2 regions of the Xenorhabdus sp. SGI 60 genome follow, and region 2 is predicted to be linked to the other one. Evidence: predicted binding sites of a transcription regulator. Region 2 holds the regulator's gene; the other holds the start of a gene.
What was found. The regulator PhoB, encoded in region 2, activates phosphate uptake and scavenging genes when phosphate is short. The targets are predictions, from matches to a motif close to CTGTCATAAAACTGNCNNAT.
Positions count from the first base shown of each region.

Region 1: the regulator PhoB is predicted to act here: its motif matches at 3,365-3,384, upstream of pstS (phosphate ABC transporter substrate-binding protein PstS).

Region 1 is NZ_CP196860.1:133,657-139,832, forward strand. Features, by position in the region: gene ACSJJG_RS00605 (Tex family protein) at 1-722, opposite strand, end outside; gene greB (transcription elongation factor GreB) at 997-1,479, shown strand; gene ompR (osmolarity response regulator transcription factor OmpR) at 1,579-2,298, shown strand; gene ACSJJG_RS00620 (histidine kinase dimerization/phospho-acceptor domain-containing protein) at 2,295-3,194, shown strand; gene pstS (phosphate ABC transporter substrate-binding protein PstS) at 3,515-4,537, shown strand; gene pstC (phosphate ABC transporter permease PstC) at 4,569-5,528, shown strand; gene pstA (phosphate ABC transporter permease PstA) at 5,530-6,176, shown strand, end outside.
Region 2 is NZ_CP196860.1:3,456,953-3,463,128, reverse strand. Features, by position in the region: gene ACSJJG_RS16435 (AAA family ATPase) at 1-2,303, opposite strand, end outside; gene sbcD (exonuclease subunit SbcD) at 2,321-3,538, opposite strand; gene phoB (phosphate regulon transcriptional regulator PhoB) at 3,808-4,497, shown strand; gene phoR (phosphate regulon sensor histidine kinase PhoR) at 4,517-5,842, shown strand.

The DNA of each region.
Region 1 (6,176 bases), 3.3 Mb from region 2:
TCCGCATTCAAAGAGAGTTGCAGGATGCCTTCATTGCGTCCACGGAACATAGCAAGGGCACGATGGGAAGGAACAGTGGCGATGGCTTCGTGGTGGTCGAAGTAATCGCTGAATTTAACACCTTCTTCCTCTTTACCCTCGATAACCTTGGAAACCAGGTGGGCATTTTTCCATAAATATTCACGGACCTTCGCCAGCAAGGTTGCATCTTCGGCGAAACGTTCCATCAGGATATAGCGGGCGCCATCCAATGCTGCCTTGGTATCAGCAACGCCCTTGTCAGCGTTGATATAGGCAGCCGCCGCCAGTTCTGGTTCTTGTTGTGGATCTTGCCACAGCAGATCGGCCAGAGGCTCCAATCCGGCTTCAATGGCAGTTTGTCCACGGGTACGGCGTTTAGGTTTATAAGGCAGGTACAGATCTTCCAACTCAGTTTTGCTCAGTGTCGCGTTAATCGCTTCTGTCAGCTCAACAGTTAGCTTTCCCTGTTCCTCAATGGATTTCAGGATAGTCTGACGGCGGCTGGACAGTTCACGCAGATAACCGAGACGGCTTTCGAGTTGGCGGAGCTGTGTGTCATCCAGACCACCGGTGGCCTCTTTACGGTAACGGGCGATAAAGGGAACTGTATTTCCCTCATCAAGCAGGGAAATGGCAGCTAGGATTTGCTGTGGTTGAGCCTGTAGCTCACCGGCAATGATTCGACTTAAAGATTCATTCATGGTCTGTTTTCTTCAACTTCTTTAGGGCCTGTAGATATTCAGGGACATCAGCAGACAGAGCCGGATAAGATCAAATTTCATCTGAAACAGTATCGGCATGGTTCAAACTGGCTCCATTTATACGTGCTGAACGCGATAATTTCCAGTTTAGCGCGATATTTCGGTTATGTTGCAGCAGAATTCATCAAATATCTTCTGAATTGGGATTGGGTTGATGAAAGTTGATAAGATATAGTACTCCGCCATTAATCCTCTTTTCTCAAGTGAGTTTTTCATGACCAAGAGTCACTATATTACCCGAGAGGGCTGGCATGTACTTGATCAGGAATTGAAATATCTCTGGAAAGTTGAACGTCCCAAAGTCACCCAAGCTGTTTCAGATGCTGCTGCATTGGGGGATCGTTCAGAGAATGCAGAGTACATTTATGGTAAAAAAAGGTTAAGGGAAATTGACCGCCGAGTACGTTTTTTGTCCAGGCGACTTGATGTACTGCAAATTGTCGATCCTGACCCGCGACAAGAAGGGAAAGTCTTTTTTGGGGCATGGGTAAAAGTTGAAAACGAGAATGAAGAGGAACACCTATTTCGTTTGGTAGGGCCGGATGAATTCGATCCTGCCAGGAAGTGGATCTCCATTGATTCTCCGGTGGCGAGGGCATTACTGGGTAAGCAGGTTGATGATGAAGTCACAGTGATGACACCGAATGGCGTGGTGACTTACTGGATACTGGAAATTAGCTATCAGCCTTTGGCATAAGTTTCCTAAAAATACATACGGTTAAGTTTCTATTGGGGTTATGGGTTTTCTGTGAAAGTAATGGATGTTGCGGGCATGGAGTATCTTGGGAGCTGAAACATGCAAGAGAGTTATAAAATCCTTGTTGTTGATGATGATATGCGCTTGCGGGCGTTACTGGAACGCTATTTATCCGAACAGGGGTTCCAGGTGCGTAGCGCAGCAAATGCAGAACAGATGGATCGTTTATTGACCAGAGAATCCATTCAATTGATTGTCCTGGATTTAATGTTGCCGGGCGAAGATGGGTTGTCTATCTGTCGAAGGCTGAGAAGTCAGCATAACGCGATCCCGATCATCATGATATCCGCGAAAGGGGAAGAGGTTGATCGGATTGTGGGGCTTGAAATTGGTGCTGATGATTATCTTGCCAAGCCTTTTAACCCGCGTGAATTGTTGGCACGTATGCGTGCTGTCCTGCGGCGACAGGCGAAAGAATTGCCGGGGGCGCCGACGCCGGATGATGCGGTGATCAAGTTTGGGAAATTTAAACTTGATCTTGGAACGCGTGAAATGTTTCATCAAGATGAATTGTTACCTTTGACCAGTGGGGAATTTTCCGTGTTGAAGGTGTTGGTTTCTTACCCACGTGAACCATTATCACGGGATAAATTGATGAATCTGGCTCGGGGACGAGAGTATGGTGCGATGGAGCGTTCCATTGATGTCCAGATTTCCCGTCTGCGTCGTCTGATTGAAGAAGATCCTGCCCATCCGCGTTATATCCAGACGGTTTGGGGGCTGGGATACGTTTTTGTTCCTGATGGAAACAAGGTATGAAAAAGCCCAGTGTAAAAAAGTATTGGCTTTCTCTGCGTACTTTGTTTTTCCGTGTCCTGTACTTAGTGCTGGGCAGCTTGCTGTTCAGCTCTCTGGTTACCTTACTGCTGGTGGTATTAGAATCGCTTCCTTTTAACGCGGTATTTCCCTATCTCTTTATCAGTGTTTTTGCGGTGGCATTGTCCGTGTTCATGGTGTTCGGGCGATATTCCGCTGTCCAGAAACATTCATTGAAAGCTATGCGGAAAGCCGTTATCGACATGGGAAAAGGAAAAAGAGGCTCCTCAGTGCCTGAAAGGGGGACGCCCGCTATCCGTTCCGTGATTAGGGCGCTTAACCAATTGTCGGCGGAGCTGAAATCACAGGAAAGCGATTGGGCGGTATTAATGGCTGGCGTGAGCCATGACTTGCGCACTCCGCTTACCCGTATTCGTCTGGCGATGGAAATGATGGAGGGAAAAGATGATTTTCTGACAGAATCTGTCCATCAGGACATTGAAGAGTGCAATGCCATGATTGATCAATTCATTGATTATCAACGGACAGGGCAGGATATGCCGATGACATGCTGTGAATTGAACGGGTTGCTTGGAGAGGTAATTGCAGCAGAACAGCGTTGTGCGGCAGATACCGATATTGAAAATCGTTTAGCTACAAGTTCGATTTTCATTTTAGCCCATTCTTTTTCCATCAAACGTGTACTGGTCAATCTGTTTACTAATGCCCGGCGTTATGGCAATGGGTGGGTTCGTATCAGTAGTGGCTCAACAGAAAAATTTGGCTGGTTTCAGGTTGAGGACAACGGTACTGGAATGACGAAAGAAGCCGCCGCCATTTTATTTCAGCCTTTTATGCAGGGAAATAATAGAAGTGAAATAAATAATAGGGCGAAATAAATAGGGGCGTGGGGCTGGGGCTGGCGATCATCCGCCGTATCATTGATAGCCACGGGGGGATATTCAGGTGGGGAGCAGTGAAAAACAGGGGTTATCCATTCGTATATATATTCCATTGAGTGCAACATAAGAACATCGTTGAACACAAAATAAGGCACTACCGCAACCTCCTGTCATAAAAATGTCATAATTCATACATCTTATTGTCATTGAATTCACCTATTTTCTTTATTGAATCATTTTCTTACCTGAATATCAGATTGTCAGCGATACCTGTCATTTATTTTTCATTCATGATGCGTATTCCAACAGGAGATAGTATGAAATCAATGCGTACCACCGTGGCGAGTATCATGGTTACTGTATTTGCCATGACATCCCTGTCTTCATTTGCTGCCGCCAGCTTGACGGGGGCAGGTGCAACATTTCCTGCTCCGATATATACCAAATGGGCGGATTCTTATCAGAAAGAAACGGGTAACAAAATCAATTATCAAGGCATCGGTTCTTCTGGGGGGGTAAAACAGATTATTGCTAATACCGTTGATTTTGGCGCATCTGATGCCCCGCTTTCTGACGAAAAATTGGCGACTGATGGTTTGTTCCAGTTTCCAACGGTAATCGGTGGGATTGTGCTGGCGGTGAACATTACCGGTGTTAAAGCGGGTCAGTTGATTCTGGATGGCAAAACCCTTGGTGATATTTATCTGGGTAATATCAAGAAATGGAATGATCCAGCGATTGCAAAGTTGAACCCCGATCTCAAACTGCCAGAGCAAAACATTGCTGTGATTCGTCGCGCTGATGGTTCAGGGACTTCCTACGTTTTTACGAGTTACCTGTCCAAAGTTAACAGCGATTGGAAACAAAAAGTTGGGGCTGGCTCTACCGTCAAATGGCCAACAGGATTGGGCGGTAAAGGTAATGACGGGATTGCTGCATTTGTTCAGCGTCTGCCGGGTTCGATTGGTTATGTCGAATATGCCTATGCAAAGCAGAATCACCTGGCTTATACCAAACTGATTTCAGCGGATGGTGCCGTGCTAGCGCCTACCGAAGAGAACTTTAGTGCGGCGGCCAAAGGGGCAGATTGGAGCCACAGCTTTGCCCAAGATCTGACAAACCAGAAAGGCGATAATGCGTGGCCAATTACCTCGACGACATTCATTCTTATCCACAAGCAACAGGCAAATGCTGCCAATGGTATCGCAGTGCTGAACTTTTTCAATTGGGCCTATAACAACGGTAAAAAGCAGGCGAAGGCGCTGGATTATGCCACCCTGCCGGAAGAAGTGGTCAGCCAGGTGCGTGCAGCGTGGAAGAGTAATCTCCCCTTTTATTAAGGGGAAATAACCTAACATGAGAATGAAGCGTATGGCCGAACGTAAAACGGCACTGAAAGCACCACGCAAAAATGGTGACATTATCTTCAGCGCGCTGGTTAAGTTAGCGGCGCTGCTAACTTTATTTCTGCTGGGAGGCATTATCATTTCGCTGATCATTGCTTCCTGGCCGAGTATACAAGCATTTGGTTTTGCTTTCTTATGGAGCAAAGAGTGGGATGCGCCGGCAGGGATGTTTGGCGCATTGATACCGATTTATGGCACATTGATGACTTCGTTAGTTGCCTTGATTATTGCGGTTCCCGTGAGTTTTGGTATCGCCCTGTTTCTGACGGAATTGTCACCAAACTGGCTAAAACGCCCGTTGGGTATGGCGATTGAGTTATTGGCAGCGATCCCCAGCATTGTTTATGGCATGTGGGGGCTGTTTGTTTTCGCTCCACTGTTTGCCACCTATTTTCAGCAACCCGTTGGTGACGTGTTCTCCAGTATTCCCATCGTGGGTGCGCTATTCTCCGGTCCTGCCTTTGGCATCGGCATTCTGGCGGCGGGTGTCATTCTTGCCATCATGATTATCCCCTATATCGCTTCTGTCATGCGTGATGTGTTTGAACAGACCCCTGTGATGATGAAAGAATCTGCCTATGGTATCGGTTGTACAACATGGGAAGTGATTTGGCATATCGTCTTGCCGTATACCAGGAATGGTGTAATTGGTGGCGTCATGTTGGGGCTTGGCCGGGCATTGGGAGAAACAATGGCTGTCACTTTTATTATCGGTAATACCTACCAACTTGATAGTTTGTCTCTGTATATGCCGGGGAACAGTATCACTTCTGCATTGGCAAATGAATTTGCTGAGGCTGAATCAGGCCTGCATACCGCCGCATTGATGGAGCTGGGGCTGATTTTATTTGTCATCACTTTTATTGTATTGGCGTTATCAAAATTGATGATTCTGCGTCTGGCAAAAAATGAGGGGCAGCGCTGAGATGACAACCATCAATGAGCAACCCTCACATTTAGTCAATACAGTAAATGAAGCGGAGATGAAAAGCCGTCGCCGTATGCAGTCATGGCGTCGTCAGAAAAACCGGCTGGCGCTGATGCTATCCATGATGACGATGGCATTCGGTTTATTTTGGCTGGGCTGGATTTTAATCTCCACTGTCACTAAAGGTATCGATGGTATGTCGCTGGCGTTGTTTACTGAAATGACGCCACCTCCCAATACCGAGGGTGGTGGGCTGGCAAACGCCATTGTGGGTAGCGGTTTGCTGATCTTCTGGGCGACGGTGTTTGGTACGCCATTGGGGATTATGGCGGGAATTTATCTGGCGGAGTATGGCCGCCGTTCATGGCTGGCAGAAATCATCCGCTTTATTAATGACATCCTGCTTTCAGCCCCTTCGATTGTGGTTGGATTATTTGTCTACACGGTTGTGGTGGCAAAAGTGCAACACTTTTCGGGTTGGGCAGGAGTCATTGCACTGGCACTGTTGCAGATCCCCATTGTTATTCGTACGACGGAAAACATGCTGAAATTGGTGCCGGATAACTTGCGTGAAGCCGCTTATGCACTGGGCACACCGAAATGGAAAATGATCTCTGCCATCACTTTGAAAGCCTCAATATCTGG
Region 2 (6,176 bases):
ATTTGTTGAACTTCTCCCGCCTTTTCTGCCAATTGCTTTTGGGCTGAATCCTGTTTGAACTTTTCCAATTCAATATTCTTTTCACAAGCTTGGTATTGCTCCCGATTGCCAGCAAGTGCTTTTTCGGCTGCTTGATAGTTTTTCTCTGCCTGTGAAAGTGCTTCTTGTTGTGCTTGGTATTGGTGATAAGTAGATTGTCGCTGACTGATAAAGTGATTAACCGTGTCTGCTTCCATCGGTAATTCTGTAGCTTGTAACTGCTGGCAATGGTGTTCCCACTGTTTAACCAATGCTGCTAATTTAATAGTGCATTGTGCAATATTTTGCTGCAATTGCTCGCAGTGCTGCTGTTGAATCTGTTGTTTTTGCTGTAGGGTCGCACGATTTTCTTGCAATTGTTCAATCTGTTGGCGCAGACTTTTCAAACGCTCTTCTGAATGTGGTAGGGCAATATTCTGGTATTCGTTGATTAAAGGATGATGAGTTGAACCACACAGCGGGCAAGATTCACCTGCTTTTAATTGTGCCCGTTCTTTTTCCAGACTAACTATTTGTTGTTCTAAACGAATTCGATTGGTGAGATCGTCATAATGTTGCTGCTTGTCTGCCAACTGTTGATTGAGGATTGCGGTTTGATCAGGTAAGTCTTTTACCAATGCTTGAGATTGGATCAATTGGTTTTTATCAGCTGAGATCGTGGTATGTAACTGCTGGATCTGGGGAAGTAAGATCTCCAGTTGGTTTTGTGATACCCATTGTTTCTGATAATTTTCTAAATTTTTTTGTAATTGTTCTAATGGATGCTTTTGCTGCAAAGTTGTGAGTTGGCTTGCAGCAGCGGCAAGGCTGTTGCGCAGCATTTGGCTCTGTTCTTGGTGTTTGGCTAACTCTGCATTCAAGGTATGTAAATAATCGGTTGTGTGGGCAAGCTCTGAGGCAATTTGTTGGGTGCTTTGGGTAAGCTGATTTATTTTTTCTTGTCGCTCTTTCTGGCGGGTGAATAGTTGCTTCCATTCAGGCAGTTTGCTGTCCAAACTGCGGTAATAAGGGTGCTGCTCATCATAGGATTCCAACTCCTTTTGTTCGCTATTTAAAGCAGCTGTTCGATCCTGTGTCGCTTGGTGTTGGGATAAGATGTCTGTGAGGTCACGGTTTTGTCCTGCAATCTCTTGTTCAAGTTTCAGCAAATCCTTGGATTGAGTGTCAATTTTATGATCGAGCGGCGCAATTTGCTCTGAGATGAGCGTTTCTTGCTGGTTTTGATGCTGTAGATGTTCTTCCCGCTTTTTTTCCAGTTGTGCCAGGTGCTGTTCGGCAGGTTGCAGCATTGCCAGCTGTTGTTGGCGTTCATGCTCTATTTTTGTGCGTTGTTCTGTGATCCTCTGTTTTTCATGGATGGCTCGGTTTTGTGCATCCCATAATGGACGGATTTTCTCTGCTGGTTCGCCGGCAGCAAGTTGCTGCAATTGAGGTTGTGCTTCTTGAATTGCTTGCTCAGTTTGTTGTAAAAGTGAAGCACTGCTGACCAGTGATTGCTGTAGCTCATTCTGTCGCAAAAGCCACTGTTCGGCTGTTTGCAATGCTTTCATTTGTTGGCTGAGTTGGGTTTCTTCTGCAATAAGCTGTTGTTGTTGGTTTTGGTATGTCTGTTGTTGTTCTGGCGTGAGTAACTCAATGGAAGAGGCTTTGGCTTGTTGGATATTCAGCTCAGATTGTGCCTCTTTATGGCGTTGATAAATTTCCTGGGACAGGATGCCGTAAATTTCTGTACCGGTTAGCTCTTCCAGTAGATCGGCTCTGTCTTTATCTTGTGCATTTAAAAATGCGGCAAAATTCCCCTGTGACAAAAGCATTGATTTGGTAAAACGGCTAAAATCCAGCCCAGTTATTTCGGCTATTTTTTCTTTTTTCTCTGGAATTTTATCAGCCAGGATTTTTCCCTCTTTTTTGAGGGCTAATTCTCCTTTTGGGGGCTGGAGTTTGCCATTTGCCTGGTTACGAGCACGACGCTGACTCCAAAATGCCCGATAAGCGACGCCTTTGACTTCAAATTCTACTTCAGCAAGGCACTCTGCGGTATGACGGGTCATGAGTTCATTTTGCGAGGCAGAAATAGTGTTGAGCCTTGGTGTTTCATGATAAAGGGCGAGGCAAATGGCATCCAATAAAGATGTTTTTCCTGCACCTGTAGGGCCGATAATGGCAAACAATCCATTGCTGGCAAAGGGTTCTGCCGTAAAGTCAATTTTCCATTCACCTTGCAGGGAATTGATATTTTTCAGCCGTAAGCTAAGAATTTTCATGGCATGTTCTCTTCAGGTTATTGCTGAGAAATATCATCCAGCGTCTGTTTAAATAGAGTGGTCAGGCGTTGTTTTTGGGCAAGATCATCGATTTCTGCCAGCGCCAAACGCCGCTCAAAGACTTCATTTACACTTAGCTCGGTAAGCGTTTCTTTATTTTGTTCTGACAGTGACCGTTGGCGAGCGCTTTTGCTGCGGCGTAGCAGGATGATCTCAACAGGCAACCCTTCACTGAGAGCCTGAATGCGTTTTTGGATGTCGTGCAGATAATCCTGGGTTGCGACTTCAATATCCAGCCAAACCGGGCGCTCTCCCTGATGTTCCTTGAAAACGTGTAATTGCTCTTCGATTTGTTTCAAATTACCACGAATAAGCTGCATAGGCTGATAATGTGGGATTGGTAACAGTGTGATGTTATCGAGTTTGCCTGATTTAAAGTCCACTAAGCAGACACTTTTTTCCTGCCCCACTTCATCAAAACTGAGTGGAATAGGAGAACCGCTGTAGCGGATATGCGTTGATTTACCGATGACTTGCGGGCGATGGATATGCCCTAGTGCAATATAGTCAGCAGGAGGAAATGACTGTGCGGGGAAGGCCTCTAATGTGCCGATGTAAATATCGCGAACGGAATCCGTAGTGGAAGCGCCCACCGTAGTGAGGTGACCAGTGGCGATAATCGGTAATGGCTGGCTGAGCTGTTCTCGTAATGCACAGGCTTGTTGGTAGAGCTTGTGATAATGCCCGGAGATGGCATCCTGTAGTGCCTGCTGTTTTTGTACGCCAGATTGCCCCGCCTGACTGGTCATGATATCCCGTGGCCGCAGATAGGGAATGGCACAGAGAATTGCCCCTGCATTGCCATCTCTGTTATTCAGAAGCTTTATCTGCTGTGTGATATCTTCAGTTTCAGCATTGGCAATCACAATGGTATTCAGGTAAGAGAGAAGGGATTTTGATTCGTTAAGTGTGGCAACAGAATCGTGGTTTCCACCAAGAATGACAAGCTGGCAGCCTGTAGGCTGTAATGCCACAATGAATTTGTTATAAAGTTCACGTGCGTAGCTGGGTGGCGAACCGGTATCAAAAATATCGCCGGCAATAATTAGTGCATCAACTTGATATTGCACTATTTTTTCAATCAGCCACTGCAAAAAATGCTTATGTTCAGCAGCGCGGCTTTTAGTAAAGAAATATTGGCCAAGATGCCAGTCAGATGTGTGAATAATTCGCATGATTTTCCCGCCCGTTACTTCCTTGCTTGTTGCAGGGGTTAATTATAATGGCAGTTTGAGGGATGTCCTGTGCAATTCGACATTCTTTACTGAATTTTCGAGCTACTTCGCATCCACAATGAAATATGACAAAGTTGCAAAATTTTCTTTGGGAGCCAGTTTGTCTCTTGCTAATTGAGGAGTAAGAGGTTTCATAAAAGTGTCATAAAATTGACTCATAATATTTGCAGCGAAAGTCACTAGCCTTAATGACATTAACGGAATTAACCATGGTTAAACGCATTTTGGTAGTTGAAGATGAAGTGCCGATTCGTGAAATGGTCTGTTTTGCACTGGAACAAAACGGTTATCAGACCATTGAAGCGGAAGATTACGATACGGCAATAAGACGTTTGTCTGAACCTTATCCTGATTTGGTATTATTGGACTGGATGCTGCCAGGAGGCTCTGGGATACAACTTATCCGGCAAATGAAGCGGGATAATAACGTTAAGGCGATCCCTGTCATTATGGTTACGGCTCGGGTGGAAGAAGAAGATCGAGTGCGTGGTTTAGATGTCGGTGCGGATGACTATATAACGAAGCCTTTTTCACCGAAGGAATTGATTGCCCGGGTTAAGGCTGTTTTGCGCCGCCTTTCACCTATAGAGTCGGAAGAGATTATTGATATGGATGGATTGGTGCTAGACCCATCATCCCACCGCGTTTCCAGTCATGGACAAGATGTGGAAATGGGGCCAACTGAATTCAAACTTCTCCACTTTTTTATGACTCATCCTGAGCGTGTTTATAGTCGTGAACAGTTACTCAACTATGTGTGGGGAACAAATGTTTATGTGGAAGATCGTACGGTTGATGTACATATTCGACGCTTGCGTAGGGCGTTGGAGATAGGGGATCACGCTAAGATGGTACAAACAGTGCGTGGTACGGGTTATCGCTTTTCTACCCGCTATTGATTGTTTGGAGTAAGGTCACGTGCTTGAGCGTTTATCTTGGAAAAAGTTGGTATGGGGGCTTGTGCTTTTTTGCTTGCCCGCTGTCATTTTGTCTCTTTTTATCGGTCAGTTAGCATGGTTGCTGGTTATTGCGCTATTTTTGGCCCTGATATGGCATGGCTATAATTTGCTGAAATTATCCGATTGGTTATGGCTGGATCGCAATATGTTACCGCCCGCCGGTCGTGGCGGCTGGGAACCTATCTTTTATGGTATTTATCAGTTGCAGCAACGCAATCGCAAACGACGTCGTGAACTCGCGTTACTCATCAAACGCTTTCGCAGTGGTGCTGAATCATTGCCGGATGCCATTGTGATAATGACCACGGAGGGCAATATTTTTTGGTGTAATCGTTTGGCACAGCATTTACTTGGGTTCCGCTGGCCTGAGGATAATGGTCAGCATATTTTCAACCTGCTTCGCTATCCTGATTTTAGCCGTTATATTACCGAGAATGATTTTTCCCACCCTCTGTCCATCGAATTGAATAATGGCAATATGATAGAGTTCCGCATTATGCCTTATTCTGAGAAGCAATTATTGATGGTCGCGCGCGACATCACCCAAAAACGACAGTTGGAAAATGCCAGACGGGATTTTTTTACCAATGTAAGTCATGAACTCAAAACCCCCCTCACTGTACTGCAAGGTTATCTGGAAATGATGGAGGATCAGGCGTTCGACAATAACGTAAACCAGAAAGTCATCGGTACGATGCGGGAACAAATACGAAGAATGGATGGTTTGGTGCAACAACTGCTGCATCTTTCCAAAATTGAAGGGGGGCCACAAGTGAACGTGAATGAAGTTGTGGATGTTCCCAACATATTGAAAGTATTGCAACGGGAAGTATTGCAACGGGAAGTATTGGTTTTGGGAAATGAGCAGTACGATATTGTGTTTGATATTGATGAAAAGCTGAAAGTGTTTGGTAATGAAGAGCAGCTGCGCAGTGCAATGTCCAACCTTGTTTATAACGCCATTAGACATACCCCTCCGGGCACAAGGATTGAGGTGAGCTGGCGAGATGTTTCCCAAGGCGCACAGTTCAAAGTGAAAGACAATGGCGGTGGAATTAGCGCGGAACATTTACCACGTCTGACAGAACGTTTTTATCGCGTCGATCTGGCCCGCTCACGTCAAACTGGGGGGAATGGGTTAGGTTTGTCGATAGTGAAACATGCTTTGCATCACTACAATACCCATCTTGATATTGCGAGTACTTTAGGGAAAGGCTCCGTTTTTAGCTTTTTATTGGCATCTCGGCTTATTGCCTCTGCCAAAAACCGTTTTATGACAAAATGATTTATGAGTTAGCATGAACAAAAAATGCGCGCGAGCGGAAAATGAACAAATCATATAGTGTGTATTCAATGATAGATAACAATAATAACTGATTTTAAAAACCAGTTCAGTACATTATTCTGGTTTTTGGTTTACTGCTTGCCTTTTAGCGCTATAAAAGTTTTACTTGGGGGCAGTTGTTGGCGATTCTAGCTGTTATTACTACTATCATTCTGTATCTTGCGATTATCAGTGAATATTATGTTGATCACTGACTGTTAAATCAGAATTCGGTCTCGCCAGTGAAAATTCAAGTACTTGCGATAGTTACTGTCGCAGATGCATTTCTTTTGGC